2 regions of the Paenibacillus sp. SJS-P3 genome follow, and region 1 is predicted to be linked to the other one. Evidence: riboswitches for the same ligand, from Rfam matches in the RefSeq annotation. Region 1 holds a riboswitch; the other holds the start of a gene.
The links. Region 1 has a riboswitch for glycine ahead of sdaAB (L-serine ammonia-lyase, iron-sulfur-dependent subunit beta). Riboswitches for the same ligand answer to the same signal wherever they lie in the genome.
Positions count from the first base shown of each region.

Region 2: another riboswitch for glycine. It lies ahead of gcvT (glycine cleavage system aminomethyltransferase GcvT); the one in region 1 lies ahead of sdaAB (L-serine ammonia-lyase, iron-sulfur-dependent subunit beta).

Region 1 is NZ_CM160043.1:471,238-478,934, forward strand. It holds glycine riboswitch at 1,292-1,393, shown strand; glycine riboswitch at 1,394-1,507, shown strand; gene sdaAB (L-serine ammonia-lyase, iron-sulfur-dependent subunit beta) at 1,606-2,325, shown strand; gene sdaAA (L-serine ammonia-lyase, iron-sulfur-dependent, subunit alpha) at 2,294-3,217, shown strand; gene AC06G8_RS02170 (ABC transporter substrate-binding protein) at 3,418-4,674, shown strand; gene AC06G8_RS02175 (carbohydrate ABC transporter permease) at 4,735-5,697, shown strand; gene AC06G8_RS02180 (carbohydrate ABC transporter permease) at 5,694-6,521, shown strand; partial or broken gene AC06G8_RS02185 (YrpD family protein) at 6,719-6,925, shown strand; gene AC06G8_RS02190 (copper amine oxidase N-terminal domain-containing protein) at 7,173-7,652, shown strand.
Region 2 is NZ_CM160043.1:4,039,606-4,047,302, reverse strand. It holds gene gcvPB (aminomethyl-transferring glycine dehydrogenase subunit GcvPB) at 5-1,462, opposite strand; gene gcvPA (aminomethyl-transferring glycine dehydrogenase subunit GcvPA) at 1,501-2,880, opposite strand; gene gcvT (glycine cleavage system aminomethyltransferase GcvT) at 2,891-4,015, opposite strand; glycine riboswitch at 4,227-4,333, opposite strand; glycine riboswitch at 4,337-4,436, opposite strand; gene gcvH (glycine cleavage system protein GcvH) at 4,604-4,993, shown strand; gene AC06G8_RS18595 (hypothetical protein) at 5,122-5,262, shown strand; partial or broken gene AC06G8_RS18590 (DHA2 family efflux MFS transporter permease subunit) at 5,321-6,791, shown strand; gene AC06G8_RS18585 (TetR/AcrR family transcriptional regulator) at 6,967-7,503, shown strand; gene AC06G8_RS18580 (DUF4188 domain-containing protein) at 7,648-7,697, shown strand, end outside.

The DNA of each region.
Region 1 (7,697 bases):
AGTTCAACGAGCTGTGGGACATAGTTCAGCTAGTTGTAGCCGCTGCATTTGCCGGATTGGGATAGCGACAAAAACCTTGATCGGGCTGAAAAAGCGGCCGGTAAAAAAGGCATAAGCACGCAGGAGGCCGGAACCTGAGGAGGTTTCGGCCTGTTCATGCTGTGTATAGGCTTTATTTAGATTTAGATTTAGATTTAGATTTAAGCTTGGTCGTGGTCGTGGTCGTGGTCGTGGTCGTGGTCGTGGTCTTGATCTTGGTCTTGGTCTTGGTCTTGGTCTTGAGCGTGGTCTTGGCTTAGGTTTGAGCCTCATGCAGGAACGCTTTGTGCGGCAAATTGTTGCTGGGGTGGGAATTCGGGTGTCATTAGACGACGTATCGGACATACGATCTGTTATTTAGGGATTTTCATCGATTTCGCCGAGTTATCGGACATAGGTTCCGCTATTTGGGGTAAAACAGCCCGTTTTGAGTGGTTATCACAAAAATAAGGGATCCAATGTCCGTTAAATTTTTTTGAACGGAGATTTACGCTGAAATAGCGGATCGTATGTCCGATACGAGAGAAGTTTTGGTTTTGAATGACAGTCGGCACACCCCGGCACCATGCCCAGCATCGTAAACAATCTGCCCCGACCCCCGGCACCATGCCCAGCATCGTAAACAGTCTGCCTCGACCCCCGGCACCATGCCCAGCATCGCCCAATCCGCCCCCGAACCCCGGCACCATGCACCAGCATCGTCCAATCTGTCCCGACCCCCGGCATCATGCAGCCAGCATCGTACAATCTGTCCCGAACCCCGGCACCATGCAGCCAGCATCGTGCAGTCTGCCCCCGAACCCCGGCACCATGCAGCCAGCATCTTACAATCTGTCCCGAACCCCGGCACCATGCAGCCAGCATCGCACAATCTTCCCGCGAACGCCAGCATCGTACAATCTGCCCCGAATCCCGGCACCATGCACCAGCATCGCCCAATCTGCCCCCGACCTCCGGCACCAAGCAGCCAGCATCGTACAATCTGCCCCCGAACCCCGGCACCATGCACCAGCATCGTCCAATCTGCCCCGAAACCCCGGCACCATGAATTCACACAGCCGGCCCGCAGAGCCGGCCTCGTACGCCATGCACTCATAGCCCGTCCCGTGCAGCGCCATGACTGCCTTTTCGCGTATTCGCCGCCTCCAGTCATCCTGCCCGCGGACTGCGGGTTGAAGATGGCCGCGCTCCTGCATATAATGAATGTAGATAACGTTTGCAATCTGACGAAATCCTTAATTGAATAGAGCGGATGAAGGCAGCGGGAGAGACTACCTGTAACATGGGGCGGCGCCGAAGGAGTAAGCCCTGGGGACAGGGTGAATCTCTCAGGCAAAAGGACCTTTGCCGGACGCATCTCTGGAGAGAATTCCGTGGCCGCGCACAGGCGCGCATGGAATCACCCAAGGGGAAACTCGCGAAGCGGGAAGCGAGGCAACTCTCAGGTACAAAGGACAGAGCGGAAGAATCGCTGGGAACGGGCGGCACGCCCTTCTTTCGGCGCATTCTTCTGCTCTGTCCCTTTTTTCGGCCTCTACAACAACTCAAGACGAAGGAGAATTTGCTGTGCGGTTCAAAGACGTGTTTTCCATTATCGGTCCGGCCATGGTCGGACCTTCCAGCTCCCATACGGCGGGGGCGGCGCGAATCGGGCTTGCGGGGCGCAGGCTGCTGGGCGAAATGCCGCAGAAAGCGAAAATTTCCTTCTACGGCTCCTTCGCGGCCACCTATCAAGGACATGGCACGGATACAGCCGTCACAGGCGGACTCATGGGCTTTCATACGGATGACCCGCGCCTGCCCGATTCGGTGGAGCTGGCCGAGGAAGCGGGAATGGACCTGGTGTTCCAGGAGGGGAAAGGGCTGTTCCCCCATCCCAACACGGTCCGGCTCGATCTGACCGCTGCGGACGGAAGCCGCGAGCTGTCTCTGCTCGGCACTTCGATCGGTGGAGGCAACGTGGAGGTCGTGGAGGTGAACGGCTTCGCGGTGAAATTCAGCTGCTCGTACCCGACGCTGCTCATCCGGCACCGGGACCAGCCGGGCGTCATCGCGGCGCTCTCCGCGGCGCTGCAGGAGGAAGGGCTCAACATCGGCGGGCTGTCGCTCAGCCGCATGGAGCGCCAGGGGGAGGCGCTGGCCGTGGTGGAGCTGGACGCTCCGGTGCAAGCGGGTCTGATGGAGCGGATCGGCCGAATGCCGCATGTGCTTCAGACGGATTATATGGATTTGAACGATGACAGGGGGAACGACGATGAACTTCCGGACGCTGAAGGAACTGAGTGAGCGCTGCAGCGAAAGCGGCCTGAGCATCGGCCGTCTCATGCTGGAGCAGCAGTCGCGCGAATCGGGCCGCGAGCCCGAGGTGGAATTCACGGCGATGAAGGACTATTACGGCATCATGAAGGAAGCCGTCCATAACGGCCTGACGCGGGACACGACATCCCGCAGCGGCCTGACCGGGCTCGACGCCCAGCGGGTCGCGGCTTACAACGCGGCCGGGGAGCCGAGCCTCGGCGGCGATGCGGGGCGCGCCATGGCGTATGCGCTGGCCGTGTCGGAGGTGAATGCTTCCATGGGCCGCATCGTGGCGACGCCGACGGCAGGCTCCTGCGGCATTATTCCCGGCGTATTTGTCAGCACGCAGGAGCGCTTCGGCTGGAGCGAAGACGAGATGACCTACGGCCTGTTCGCGGCCGGGGCGATCGGTTATGTCATCGCGAACAACTCCTTCGTATCCGGAGCGGAGGGCGGCTGCCAGGCGGAGGTCGGCTCCGCGATCGGCATGGCCGCCGGAGCGCTTGCGGAGCTGCGCGGCGGCACGCCGGACCAGGCTGTACACGCGGTCGGGCTCGCACTGAAGAACTCGCTGGGCCTAATCTGCGATCCCGTCGGCGGGCTGGTGGAGATTCCGTGCATCGTGCGCAACGGCTTCGGCGCCGTCACGGCGCTTGCGGCTGCCGATATGGCGCTTGCCGGCGTGCGGAGCGTCATTCCTTCCGACGAGGTCGTGCAGGTGATGCTGGAGGTCGGCGCTGCAATGCCGGAGAAGCACCGAGAGACTGCGGGCGGCGGGCTGGCGCAGACACCGACCGGCAAGAAGCTCATGAGCGAGCTGCGCAAGAAAGGCCGCCCTCTGCGCAAAGCGGAGGATGAGGGCGGGAATACGGAAGGTTAGCAAAGCGGAAGGCCCCTTGCCGGGGCCTTTTTTGATTACAAGCGTTGTTTTCTGATCTTTCCCAATCTTTTTCCGCTGCCTGTTTCAAATCCCTCTGAACGGTTTATAGGTATTAAATCCTTTTTCAGCTGGAATACCAGCGGGACAACCGAATAGAATGGTACCATCATGCGCTTCAACATGTCAGGAGGAATGCGGAAGTGGTCAAAACCAGAATGGTTGGCTTATGCATGCTGATTCTTGCCATGATCGCCGCGGGCTGCGGCAGCACTTCATCAACCGAGAAAACGAAAACGCTTACACTCTGGTACTGGAACCGAAGCCTCGACGACGGCCTCATCAAGTCCGTCGAGCAGAAGTTCCCTGGCATCCGCATCAACGCGCAGAAAATCGGAGGCGACTTCAAGTCCAAGCTGAAAACGACGCTCGCCGCCGGCTCCGCAGGACCCGATATCGTCGCTTTCAACGATTGGGTGTCCGAGCTGTTCGTCAGCTCCGACCGCTTCTACGATCTGTACGACCTCGGAGCCAAGGAGATCGAGCCGGATTTCCTCGACTGGAAATGGAATTTCGGCGTAACGCCGGAAGGGACGATGATCGCCCTGCCGATCGATACGGGGCCGACCGCTCTGTTCTATCGGGCCGATCTGTTCCAGGAAGCCGGCCTACCGTCGGATCCGGAGGACGTGCACAAGCAGCTTGGAACGTGGGAGAGCTATCTCGACGCAGGCAAGAAGCTTCAGGATCATTTTGCCGGCAAGGTCAAGATGCTCGACAACGTCAACAACGTCTACACCCAGGTCAATGCCCAATCCGACCGCATCTATTTCTCCAAGGAAGACGAATTCATCGGCGATACGCCTGATTCCTCGATGAAGAACGCCTGGAACCTGGCCGTCAAGGCCGCCCAATTGAAGCTGGCTGGAAATGCAAACGCCTTCACGAGCGAATGGAGCGCAGCCATGAACAACAGCAGCATCGCGTCCTTCGTCGGGGCCGTCTGGATGAAAGAGGTTCTGGAGGAGGCCGCGCCGGATACGAGCGGCAAATGGAGAGTCGCCCGGGCTCCGGGCGGAGACGGCAACAACGGCGGCTCCTTCCTCGCCATCATGAAGACGAGCAAATACCCGCAAGAGGCCTTCGAAGTCATCCGCTATCTTCAAAATCCCGACAATCAGATTCAGTCCTATAAAAATCTCAATCTGTTCCCTTCCGCCGCCAAAGCGCTGGACGATCCCGTCATGAAGGAGAAGGAGCCCTTCTTCGGCAATCAGGCGACCGGCGAGATCTTCTCGGAATCCGCGCGGAACGTGAAGCCGGCCTACTTCGGAGGCAAGTATTCGAATGTGAACGGAATCGTCGGCCGCGAGCTGACCTCCGTCGCCCTGCAGGGCAAAAACCCCGACAAAGCCTGGAAAGACGCGATAAGCCGGATCAAAAAAGAGCTGCTGCGCTGACGCGAAAGCCGCTGCCCGCTGTGCATTCCTAAGATCAATGGCTGACAGGAGGTCACCCCAATGGGCAATCCCATGCTGAACGCGGAGCCTGCCCGCGCTCCCGTACCCCCGCGCATCAAAGGCAGCTTGGCTTCGAGACTTTGGAGGCATCGGAAGGAATACCTGGCCATATCGCCTTTTTACATCTTGTTCGCCATTTTCGGCTTGTTCCCGATCGCATTCTCCATGTACCTGTCCTTCCAGAAGTGGGATGGAATCGGAAGGATGAGCTACAACGGAGTGAACAATTACCGCTTCATGCTGACGGATCCCGAATTCTGGAAGGCGGTCGGCAACACGCTGCTCATCTGGATCTACTCGACGATTCCGATGCTGTTCATCGCGCTGGCCGTCGCGTTCCTGCTCAATTCCTCGTTCGTCCGGTTCCGGACCTTCTACCGGATCGGCTATTTCCTGCCGAACGTCACCTCGCTGGTGGCGGTGGCGATCGTGTTCGGCACGATTTTTTCCAACAACTACGGGCTGCTCAACTATGTGCTGAACTTGCTGGGCCTGAATTCGATCGAGTGGCTGAACAAAACCTGGGGCATCCAGCTCGCGGTGTCCGTCATGGTCATCTGGCGCTGGGCGGGCTACAACGCGATCATCTATCTGGCGGGCTTGCAAAGCATCCCGAGCGTTCTCTATGAAGCCGCCAAAATCGACGGGGCCTCGACGATCCAATCCTTTTTCCGGATCACGATCCCGAACCTGAGGCCGATTATCCTCTTCACGCTGATCACCTCGACCATCGGAGGCATGCAGATCTTCACCGAGCCGCAGGTGCTCGCGGGCAATGACGGAGGGGTCAGCGGCGGCGGCCTCACGATCGTGCTGTATCTCTACCGCGAAGCGTTCATCCATAACTACTTCGGCTTCGGCGCGGCCGTCGGCTGGGGGATGTTCGTCCTGATCGCGCTATTCTCGATCGTGAACTGGCTGTTCGTCCAAGGCGGGCCTACCCGCGGGCAGGGGGTGAAGTGATGGCGACGAGAACCAAATCGATCCTGCTCCATATCGGCCTCGCCATCGGGCTGCTGATTTCGATCTTCCCGTTCTATTGGCTGCTCGTCATGGCGACGCGCACGACATCGGATATTTACAGCTTCCCGCCGAAGCTGTGGTTCGGCACCCAACTGCTCGACAATATCGGCCGGGTGTTCGACAACGTCGATTTCTTAGGAGCATTCTGGAATACGTTGTTCGTCGCCTCCGCCTGCACCTTGCTGGTGCTGTTCTTCGATTCGCTGGCGGGATTCACGTTCGCCAAGTTCGATTTCCCGGGCAAAAAGATGCTGTTCGTCCTGCTGCTGGCGACCATGATGGCGCCGTCCCAGCTGTCGCTCGTGCCTTCCTTCGTCATCATGGCCAAATTCGGCTGGGTCGGCACGTTCAAGGCGCTGATCATCCCGGGAATGGCCAATGCGTTCGGGATCTTCTGGATCCGGCAGTACGCCCAGGAATCGGTGCCGTCCGAGCTGCTGGATGCCGGCCGCATCGACGGCTGCGGCTTTCTGCGTCTCTATTGGAACGTAGCCCTGCCGATTTTGCGACCCGCGCTTTCCTTCCTCGGCGCCTTTACCTTCATCGGAGCGTGGAACGACTACCTGTGGCCGCTGATCATCCTGACCGACGAGCGCAAATATACGCTGCAGGTGGCGTTGGCGTCGCTGAACGGGATCTACGTGACGGATTATTCGATGGTCATCGCCGGAACATTGCTTGCCGTCATTCCCCTTATCATCCTGTTCCTGTTCATCAGCAAGCAGTTCATCTCGGATATCGCAGCAGGCGCGATCAAGAGCTGACGCTTTCCTGACGAAGGGCATGGATGTATAAGTCGAGCCGATTGGCGCAAAAGGTCAAACGAAGCAAGCTGGCGCCGGTGAGCCTCCAAGCGTCAGCTTGCTTCTTTGCGTTTGGCCTGAACATATGGAATCCGGGACTATAGATTCAGAACGGACTAGCTGTTTACTCCTAAAAATCGGATAGAACGGCTTACAACGTTAATTTTGATTCGTCATACAGCCAGGTTCAGTATCGGAATGGATATGAGCCAGGCGCCAGCATCAACTACTACACCTATTACAATGCCAGCGGATACGTCCGCATGAAACTTACGGGCACTGCGCTTTGCGCCGATCTTAATTGCAATAATTCAACATCGACAATGCTTACGACAATCATGCAGACGGACCAAGCGGTTAATTAGAGCGCCGTCAACAACTACAAGCTCGTTACCAGCATCGTTACAAGCGCCACTTCCGGCAATAACGTTGGAGTGTTTTCCAGCATCAAAGTCGGCACGACTTCCGTCCCGTCTGCCAACTTCTCCGCACCTCTGGTGGATCATGCGACGATTACCCGGGATGCGAACAATACGGTGAGAATTGCTTGTGATTGACAAAGCAACTTTTCGAAGCGATCGCGTCTAATTATTTGAGAATATGATCCTTATCATGAAAGGGCTGAGAAAATTGTCTCGTCGTATACAAGTACTCTTTCTGGCATTGATCGTCGGAGTGTCTGTTTTTGGGGCCGGATTGGCAGGAGCTGCTAAAGCTCCGTCGAACAACGATGGAATCAATCGTCCAACGATTGTCATCAACGGCAAGGTTTCCGAGTTGAAGGCCGTAATCCCGCCAAGCGGATCGACTATGGTTCCGTTCCGATCCTTGTTTGAAGCCCTTGACCTGAATGCCGAGTTCGACAATAACACCAAAATGGTGACAGCCAAGAACGATACGACAACCGTTACTTTGACCGCCGGCAAAATGACCGGGACGATCAACGGCAAGGAAATCAAGCTCATTCAAGGACCGGGACTATCAGATGATGATGACTTGATGTATGTGAACTTGCGATTCATCGCCGAAGCATTTGGCGGAGTCGTCGGTTTTGACAAGAGCACGCTTACGGTAACCATTGATTTTAATTGAGATAACCTTGGGAAAAGGGACCCTTCCCGGTCATCAGGCACGGGC
Region 2 (7,697 bases), 1.4 Mb from region 1:
CCTTCTAGCAGGAGCAGTTCAGCACCGGCTTGCGGGCAGCCTGGGTTTCGTCCAGCCGCCGCACGACGGTCGTATAAGGAGCGTTCTGCACGAGCTCCGGCGTCTCCTTCGCTTCGCGGGCGATGCGGATCATCGTGTCGATGAAGGCGTCGAGAGTTTCCTTGCTCTCGGTCTCCGTCGGCTCGATCATGATGCATTCCTCGACGTTGAGCGGGAAGTAGATAGTCGGCGGGTGATAGCCGAAGTCGAGCAGCCGCTTGGCGACGTCGAGCGTGCGCACGCCGTATTCCTTGAGTCCGCGGCCGGACATGACGAACTCATGCTTGCAGACGCCAGGGTACGGAATCTCATAGGCTTCCGAGAGGCGCGCCATCATGTAGTTGGCGTTCAGTACGGCGCATTCCGAGACGCGTCGCAGCCCTTCCGGACCGTAAGTGCGGATATACGTGTAAGCGCGGACCAATATGCCGAAGTTGCCGTAGTACGATTTGACGCGGCCGATGGAAGCGGGACGGTCGAAGTCGAAGAAGTAGCTGCCGTCATCGCGCTTGCCGACGACCGGCTTCGGAAGGAACGGAGTCAGATGGGCTTTTACGCCGACAGGACCAGCTCCGGGACCGCCGCCGCCATGCGGCGTGCTCATGGTTTTGTGCAGGTTGAGATGCACGACGTCGAAGCCCATGTCGCCCGGGCGAGTAATGCCCATGATGGCGTTGGAGTTCGCTCCGTCGTAGTAGAGCAGGCCGCCGGCTTCATGCACGATGGCGGCGATCTCGACGATCTGCTCCTCGAACAGGCCGAGCGTGCTCGGGTTCGTGAGCATGAGGGCGGCTGTATCAGGGCCGACTGCAGCTCGCAGCGCGTCGAGATCGACAAGTCCGCGCTCATTGGACTTGATCGTGATCGTATCCAGGCCGGCCGTCGTGGCGCTGGCCGGGTTGGTGCCGTGCGAGGAGTCCGGCACGATGACCTTCGTGCGCTTCTCGCCGCGACTCTCGTGATAGGCGCGGATCATCATGAGGCCGGTCCACTCGCCGTGGGCTCCGGCAGCAGGCTGCAGCGTGACGGCATCCATGCCGGTAAGCGCGGCAAGATCGTTTTGCAGCACGTACAACAGCTCCAGTGCGCCTTGGATGCTCTCTTCCGGCTGGTAAGGATGGATGCGGGCGAAGCCGTTCAGCCGCGCCGCATCCTCGTTGATTTTCGGATTGTATTTCATCGTGCAGGAACCGAGCGGGTAGAAGCCGTTGTCGACGCCGAAGTTGCGGCGGGACAGCTCGGTATAATGGCGGATGACGTCCACCTCGTACACTTCCGGCAGGGAAGCCGGCTGCTTGCGGAGCAGGGAGGAAGGGATCAGATCCTCGAGTCCTTCCTCATCCGGCACGTCGCAGACAGGAAGGGAATAGGCTTTGCGGCCTTCACGGCTCATCTCGAAAATGAGCGCTTTCTCCGGTTTCACATCGATGATTCCGGCGCTCTTCAGTTGTTCATGGCTGCTCATGCGCGCGCCTCCTTCGTCAGGCCGCCAAGCGCGGCGGCGAATGCGTCGATCTCTTCCTTCGTGCGCTTCTCGGTTACGGCGACGAGCATGTGGCCCTCCAGCTCCGGGTAAGCGGAGCCGAGATCGAAGCCGCCGAGGAAGCCCTCGGCGAGCAGCTTGCTGTTCAGCTCCTTGGCCGATACGCCTTCCGGCAGAGAGACCACGAATTCATTGAAGAAAGGAGCGGAGCCGAACGGCAGGCCGATTCCTTCCACCGAACCAAGCGTCTTGGAGGCGTAATGCGATTTGCGGATATTGAGCTCGGCGGCTTCGCGGATGCCCTGCTTGCCCATCACGCTGAGATAGATGGAAGCGCACAGGGCGAGCAGCGCCTGGTTCGAGCAGATGTTGGATGTCGCCTTCTCGCGGCGGATATGCTGCTCGCGGGCTTGCAGCGTCAGCACGAAGCCGCGCTTGCCGTCGAGATCCTTGGTCTGGCCGACGATGCGTCCCGGCATGCGGCGCATGAGCGGCTCGGCCACAGAGAAAAACCCGCAGGTCGGTCCGCCGAGGGAGGAAGGGATGCCGAGCGGCTGGGCATCGCCGACGACGATGTCGGCGCCTAGCGCGCCGGGGGATTCCAGCAAGCCGAGCGAGAGCGGATTGCTGCTCACGACGAGCAGCCCTTTGGCTTCGTGGATGATCGGCTCGATCGCCGCGAGATCCTCGATGCAGCCGAAGAAGTTCGGCGACTGCACGAGCACCGCAGCAGTCTCGCCGCCAGCGACGGCGGAGCGGAGTGCTTCCAGGTCGGTGACGCCGCCTTGGAACCCGACTTCAACGAGCTCAAGCCCGAGGCCGTGGGCGCTTGTGCGCAAAATCTCGCGCGCCTCTGGATGCACGGCGCTGGAGACGACGATGCGCTTGCGGCGGGTATGGGCGGAGGCAAGAGCCGCCGCCTCGGACAAGGCGGTGGCGCCGTCGTACATGCTGGCGTTGGCGACAGCCATGCCGGTCAGCTCGCAGATGTAGGACTGGAACTCGAAGATCGCCTGCAGCTCGCCTTGGCTGATTTCCGGCTGATAAGGAGTATAAGCGGTATAGAATTCCGAGCGGGAGATCATATGGTTGATGACGACGGGAATATGGTGGTCGTAGAGACCGGCGCCAAGGAAGCTCGTCGTCGTTTCATGATCGGCGTTGCGGCCGGCCAGCTCCTTCAGATGGCGGAGGAGAGCCCATTCGTCGAGCGCGCCCGACATCGGCAGCGTGCCCTTGTAGCGGATTGATTGCGGAATATCGCGGAACAGGTCTTCCAGGGTGGCCGCGCCGATCGTCTGCAGCATTTCCTGCTGGTCCTGCTCGGTCATGGGGATGTAGCGATGCTGGGTCGTCATTAAGGGTTTGTCACTCCTTGGCTGATGCGGGCGATGCCGCGTTTCGTTTGTAGAAAGGGGTTTTGACGACAGCTGCCTTCAACCGCTTGCCGCGGATGTCGACCTCCACCTCGGTGCCGACCGCGGCATACTCGGCCTGGAGCAGCGCGAGTCCGAGATTGCGCTTCAGCGTCGGCGACTGGGTGCCCGATGTCACCTCGCCGATCAGCTGCTCTCCGGCGTAGACCTGGTAATGGGAGCGCGGGATGCCTCGCTCCAGCAGCTCGATGCCGACAAGCTTGCGGGGCACGCCGGCTTCCTTCTGCGCAGCGAGCGCGTCGCGGCCGATGAAGTCGCCTGCATCCAGCTTCACGAAAAATCCGAGTCCGGCTTCCAGAGGGGATATATCCGCAGACAGCTCCTGGCCGTACAGCGGCAGCCTCGCCTCGAAGCGCAGCGTATCGCGCGCGCCGAGACCGGCGGCCTCGAGGCCGAGCGGAGCGCCGGCTTCCATCAGCGCGCGCCACAGCTTGGCGGCGTCGGCGGCCGGCGCGTACAGCTCGAAGCCGTCCTCTCCGGTGTAGCCGGTGCGGGAGAGCAGCAGCTCGACGCCGCATACGGCCGCCTTCGGCAGGAACTCGAACGGCTTCAGCCCGCCCCAGCCGGCATCTGTGCAGCGGTCCAGTATTTCTCCTGCAAGGGGACCCTGCAGAGCGATCAGCGCCGTATCGTCGGAGCGGTCCTCCACCGTCACGTCCCCGATCAGATGCTCCCGCAGCCAATCGAGATCCTTGCCGATGTTGGAAGCGTTGACGACGAGCATGTACTGGTCCTCGCTGATCCGGTAGACGAGCAGATCGTCGACGACGCCTCCGTCCGGATAGCACATGAGCGTGTATTGGGCGGAGCCGTCTTTCAGCTTGGACACGTCGTTCGTCGTCACGCGCTGCAGGAAATCGCCGGCGAACTGGCCGGTGACGAGGAACTCGCCCATATGGGACACATCGAACAGCCCGGCACGCTGGCGGACAGCCTCATGCTCTTTCAGAATGCCGGTGAACTGAACCGGCAGATCCCAGCCGCCGAAGTCGATGCAGCGGGCTTCGCCGTATTCCTTGTAGAGGGAATGGAGCGGGGTCGTGCGCAGATTGGCCATGGTAGTCCTCCCTTTGTATGCTCGTACTCGAAAGTAAAGCCTGTTCGCTGATTGTTCATCTTCCCCTTGCAAGCATTCAACGCCCGACTGAAGGAGAAGCCCTCCTTGGCGCACTAATGAAAGGGAGAAAAGCAAAAAGGACAGCGCAGGAAAAACAACGCTTGCGCCGGTTGCAAAAAAATTCGCAGCCATGCTTAACGTGTCATCCATGCTCTGTCCTTGGTACCTGAGAGTTACCCTGCGCATTCGTCTCCGCAGGTTTCCCCTTGGGTGACGTCGGCGAAGCGGCGGGGCCGCAAGCTTCCGTTCTCTCCAGAGGCGCGTCCCGCAAAGGTCCTTCTGCCTGAGAGATTCCCCTGCCGGGCAGGGTTACTCCTTCGGCGCCGCTTCATGTACCGGCGATCTCTCCCGTTGCGTTCATCCGCATATTCAGTTACAACCAGTTTTACAGATGGGACGACCCTGTGTCAACAGAATTTCAGCTTAAAAGACATGCCGAGTGAGTTATGTTGACACAGCGCCCGTCATCGTTTACGCTTTGCGCATAGATTGCCAAACCAGGCCATGATGGGAAAGGATGAGCGTCCAGTGAGTGAGATTCGCGCAGGATTGGGCTATACGGAGGAGCATGAGTGGGCGGAAGCGGCAGGAGAGACGATTGTTCGGATCGGCATTACGGACCATGCCCAGCATCAGCTCGGTGACATCGTGTTCGTCGAGCTGCCGCAGGCTGGAGACAGCGTTGAAGCGGGACAGCCCCTCGGGACCATCGAGTCCGTCAAAACGGTGTCCGACCTGTACTCCCCCGTCAGTGGAACGGTCGTCCGCGTCAACGAAGAGCTGGGCGACTCGCCGGAGCTCGTCAACACCGATCCTTTTGCCGGCGGCTGGATGATCGAGATCGACACGGGCGCCGACGCCAAAGCGGCGGTAGCGGCGCTGCTTGACGCGGAAGCTTACGCCAAGCTGGCGGACTAGGCTCCCATGCAGCGGAGGAGGGCGCGTTGCCGCGCTCTCCTTTTGCCGCTTGCGGATGTCCATTTTCCCATGCGCGGCTCGGTAATATTGACTACAGGCATCCGGTCCGTTGACCGGATGCCTTTTTTGTGGTTTCAAGACTAGACCGATCGTTCTCATTCGGAGCCGTCATTCTCGCGATGACGAACAAGGACATCCGGCCGTTCCGGCTCGTGGAGGAATTCATGCCTGTGCTTGTGAATGGAACCGATGGAGGGGTCGGAAACTAAAAAGAGATAAATGACGGGGAGAACCTGTCTCAGGAGGGAAATCAGAATGGAAAAAACAATGGGAGCAGCCGCTGCTCCTCAAGAAGGAAATTCCTTCAAGGTTGTTCCGATCATGACCGCTCTGCTGCTTGCCGGATTCATCGGCATGTTCAGCGAAACGGCACTCAATATCGCGCTGAATGAGCTGATGAGCACGTTCAAGGTCGAGCCTGCCACGATTCAGTGGCTTACGACCGGATTTCTGCTTGTGCTCGCGATTCTCGTACCGATCTCGGGTCTGCTGCTCCAATGGTTCACGACGCGCCAGCTGTTCACCGCATCGCTCGTATTCTCGATTGCCGGCACGCTGATCGCGGCGAGCGCGCCGAGCTTCGCTTTCCTGTTCATTGCAAGGCTTGTCCAGGCGGTCGGCACCGGCCTGCTCATTCCGCTGATGTTCAATACGGTACTGGTTATATTCCCGCCGCACAAGCGGGGAGCGGCAATGGGCATGATGGGGCTTGTCATCATGTTCGCGCCAGCGGTCGGGCCTGCTTATAGCCGGCCTGTTCCTCGTTTATGCCAGCTGGAGAACGATTTTCTGGACGGCGCTGCCGCTTCTGGTCGTCGCGCTTCTGTTCGGCCTGATGTTCATGAAAAACGTCTCCGAGCTTGCCCGTCCGCGCATTGACATCTTCTCGATCCTGCTCTCCAGCCTCGGCTTCGGAGGCATAGTCTACGGCTTCAGCAGCGCAGGAGAAGGCGACCATGGCTGGAGCAGCCCGAAAGTCATTATCGGCATCGCCGTCGGCATCGTCGCCTTGATCCTGTTCACCGTCCGCCAGCTGCGGATGAAGCAGCCGATGATGAATCTGCGGGCATTCCGCTTCCCGATGTTCACGCTCGGCACGCTGATGATCTTCATCGGGATGATGATCATTCTTTCCACCGTCATTCTGCTGCCTTTGTATTTGCAGGCCGGCATCGGCCTGCTGCCGCTCGCGGCGGGACTGCTGCTGCTTCCCGGCGGACTGATCAACGGCATCATGTCTCCGGTCATGGGCAGGTTGTTCGATAAATACGGTCCGCGCTGGCTCGTATTGCCGGGCTTGGTGCTTGTGTTCGTCGTGCTTTGGCTGCTGACGGGCATCAATACGGGCACGTCCAAGGGCGAGATCATCCTCCTGCACAGCCTTCTGATGATCGGCATATCCATGATCATGATGCCGGCCCAGACCAACGGGCTGAACCAGCTGCCGCGGGAGCTCTATCCGGACGGAACAGCGATCATGAACACCTTGCAGCAGGTTGCGGGTGCGATCGGCACGGCGCTCGCCATCAGCATCATGACGGCGGGCAGCAAGGCTTATTATGCAGACGGCAAGCATTCGCCTGCCGATCTGTCGACCGTTCCTGCGGCCATGACCCAGGGAGTTCAAAATGCTTTTCTGTTCGTCATGATCTTTGCCGTGTTAGGTTTCGTTTGTTCCTTGTTCATCAAGCGGGTGAAAGTCGAGAAGCAGGAGCAAGTCCATCACGCCGGACATTGAGCCCACCGACACGCCCGGCATGCCATGCACCTCGCGCGGAGACGCGCGAGTGTTATCCTGCGTTCCTTGGAGCGGAGGATTTTTTTTTGGCTGGATGGATTGACAGATTTGCAGGAAGAGGATATCTTATTTATTGATCAATAAATTGTACAGAACAGGGAAGGTAAAGTAACTCATGACACCGAGAGAGGAACAGGCGGCAGGACGCAAGGAGCAGATTTTGAGCGCTGCCGCCGCGCTGTTTGCCGAGAAAGGGTATTACAAAACAACGACGGCGGATGTGGCTTCCGCGGTCGGCGTTACCCAGCCGTACGTCTTTCATTTTTTCCGGACGAAGGAAGCTCTCTACATGTCCGTCCTGCAGAGGGCGGCGCAGCAGATCCGCGGAGCGTTCGAGGCGGTTCAGGCGCCTCCCGGCGAGCTCGAGCAGGCGATGGGCCATGCGTTCCAGGAGCTGCTGGAGGGAGGCTTCCGCAGCGAAGTGCTGCTCTGCATGACGGCCCACTCCATACCGGAGCCGGGCATCCGCCAATATGTACGGGAAGAGTTTGCCGTCATTCATGCCAGCTTGAAGGTCCGTTTCGAACGGGCAGGCCTGGAGTTCCCGGGCTTCCGCGCGACCCAGTTCATCGGTCTCGGGCTAGCCATCGCCCTGTCCGAGCTGACAGGACTGAAACAGCTGCTGCCTTGGGAGGAGAGCTTGGATTGCTGAAGCTTGGCCGCTGCCTTCGAAGCTGGTTGAGCATGGAAGAAGAGTTCAACGAGTTGTTTCCGGGAATGAGGAGCGCCGCTTAACCAGCGGTTCTTTTTATCCCTGATAATTTATTGACTGATAAATAAAAGGAGAGTGAAAGGAATGGCTAAAGCGATATCAGGAAGGTTTACTGCGGAAATGGATGGCCCGTT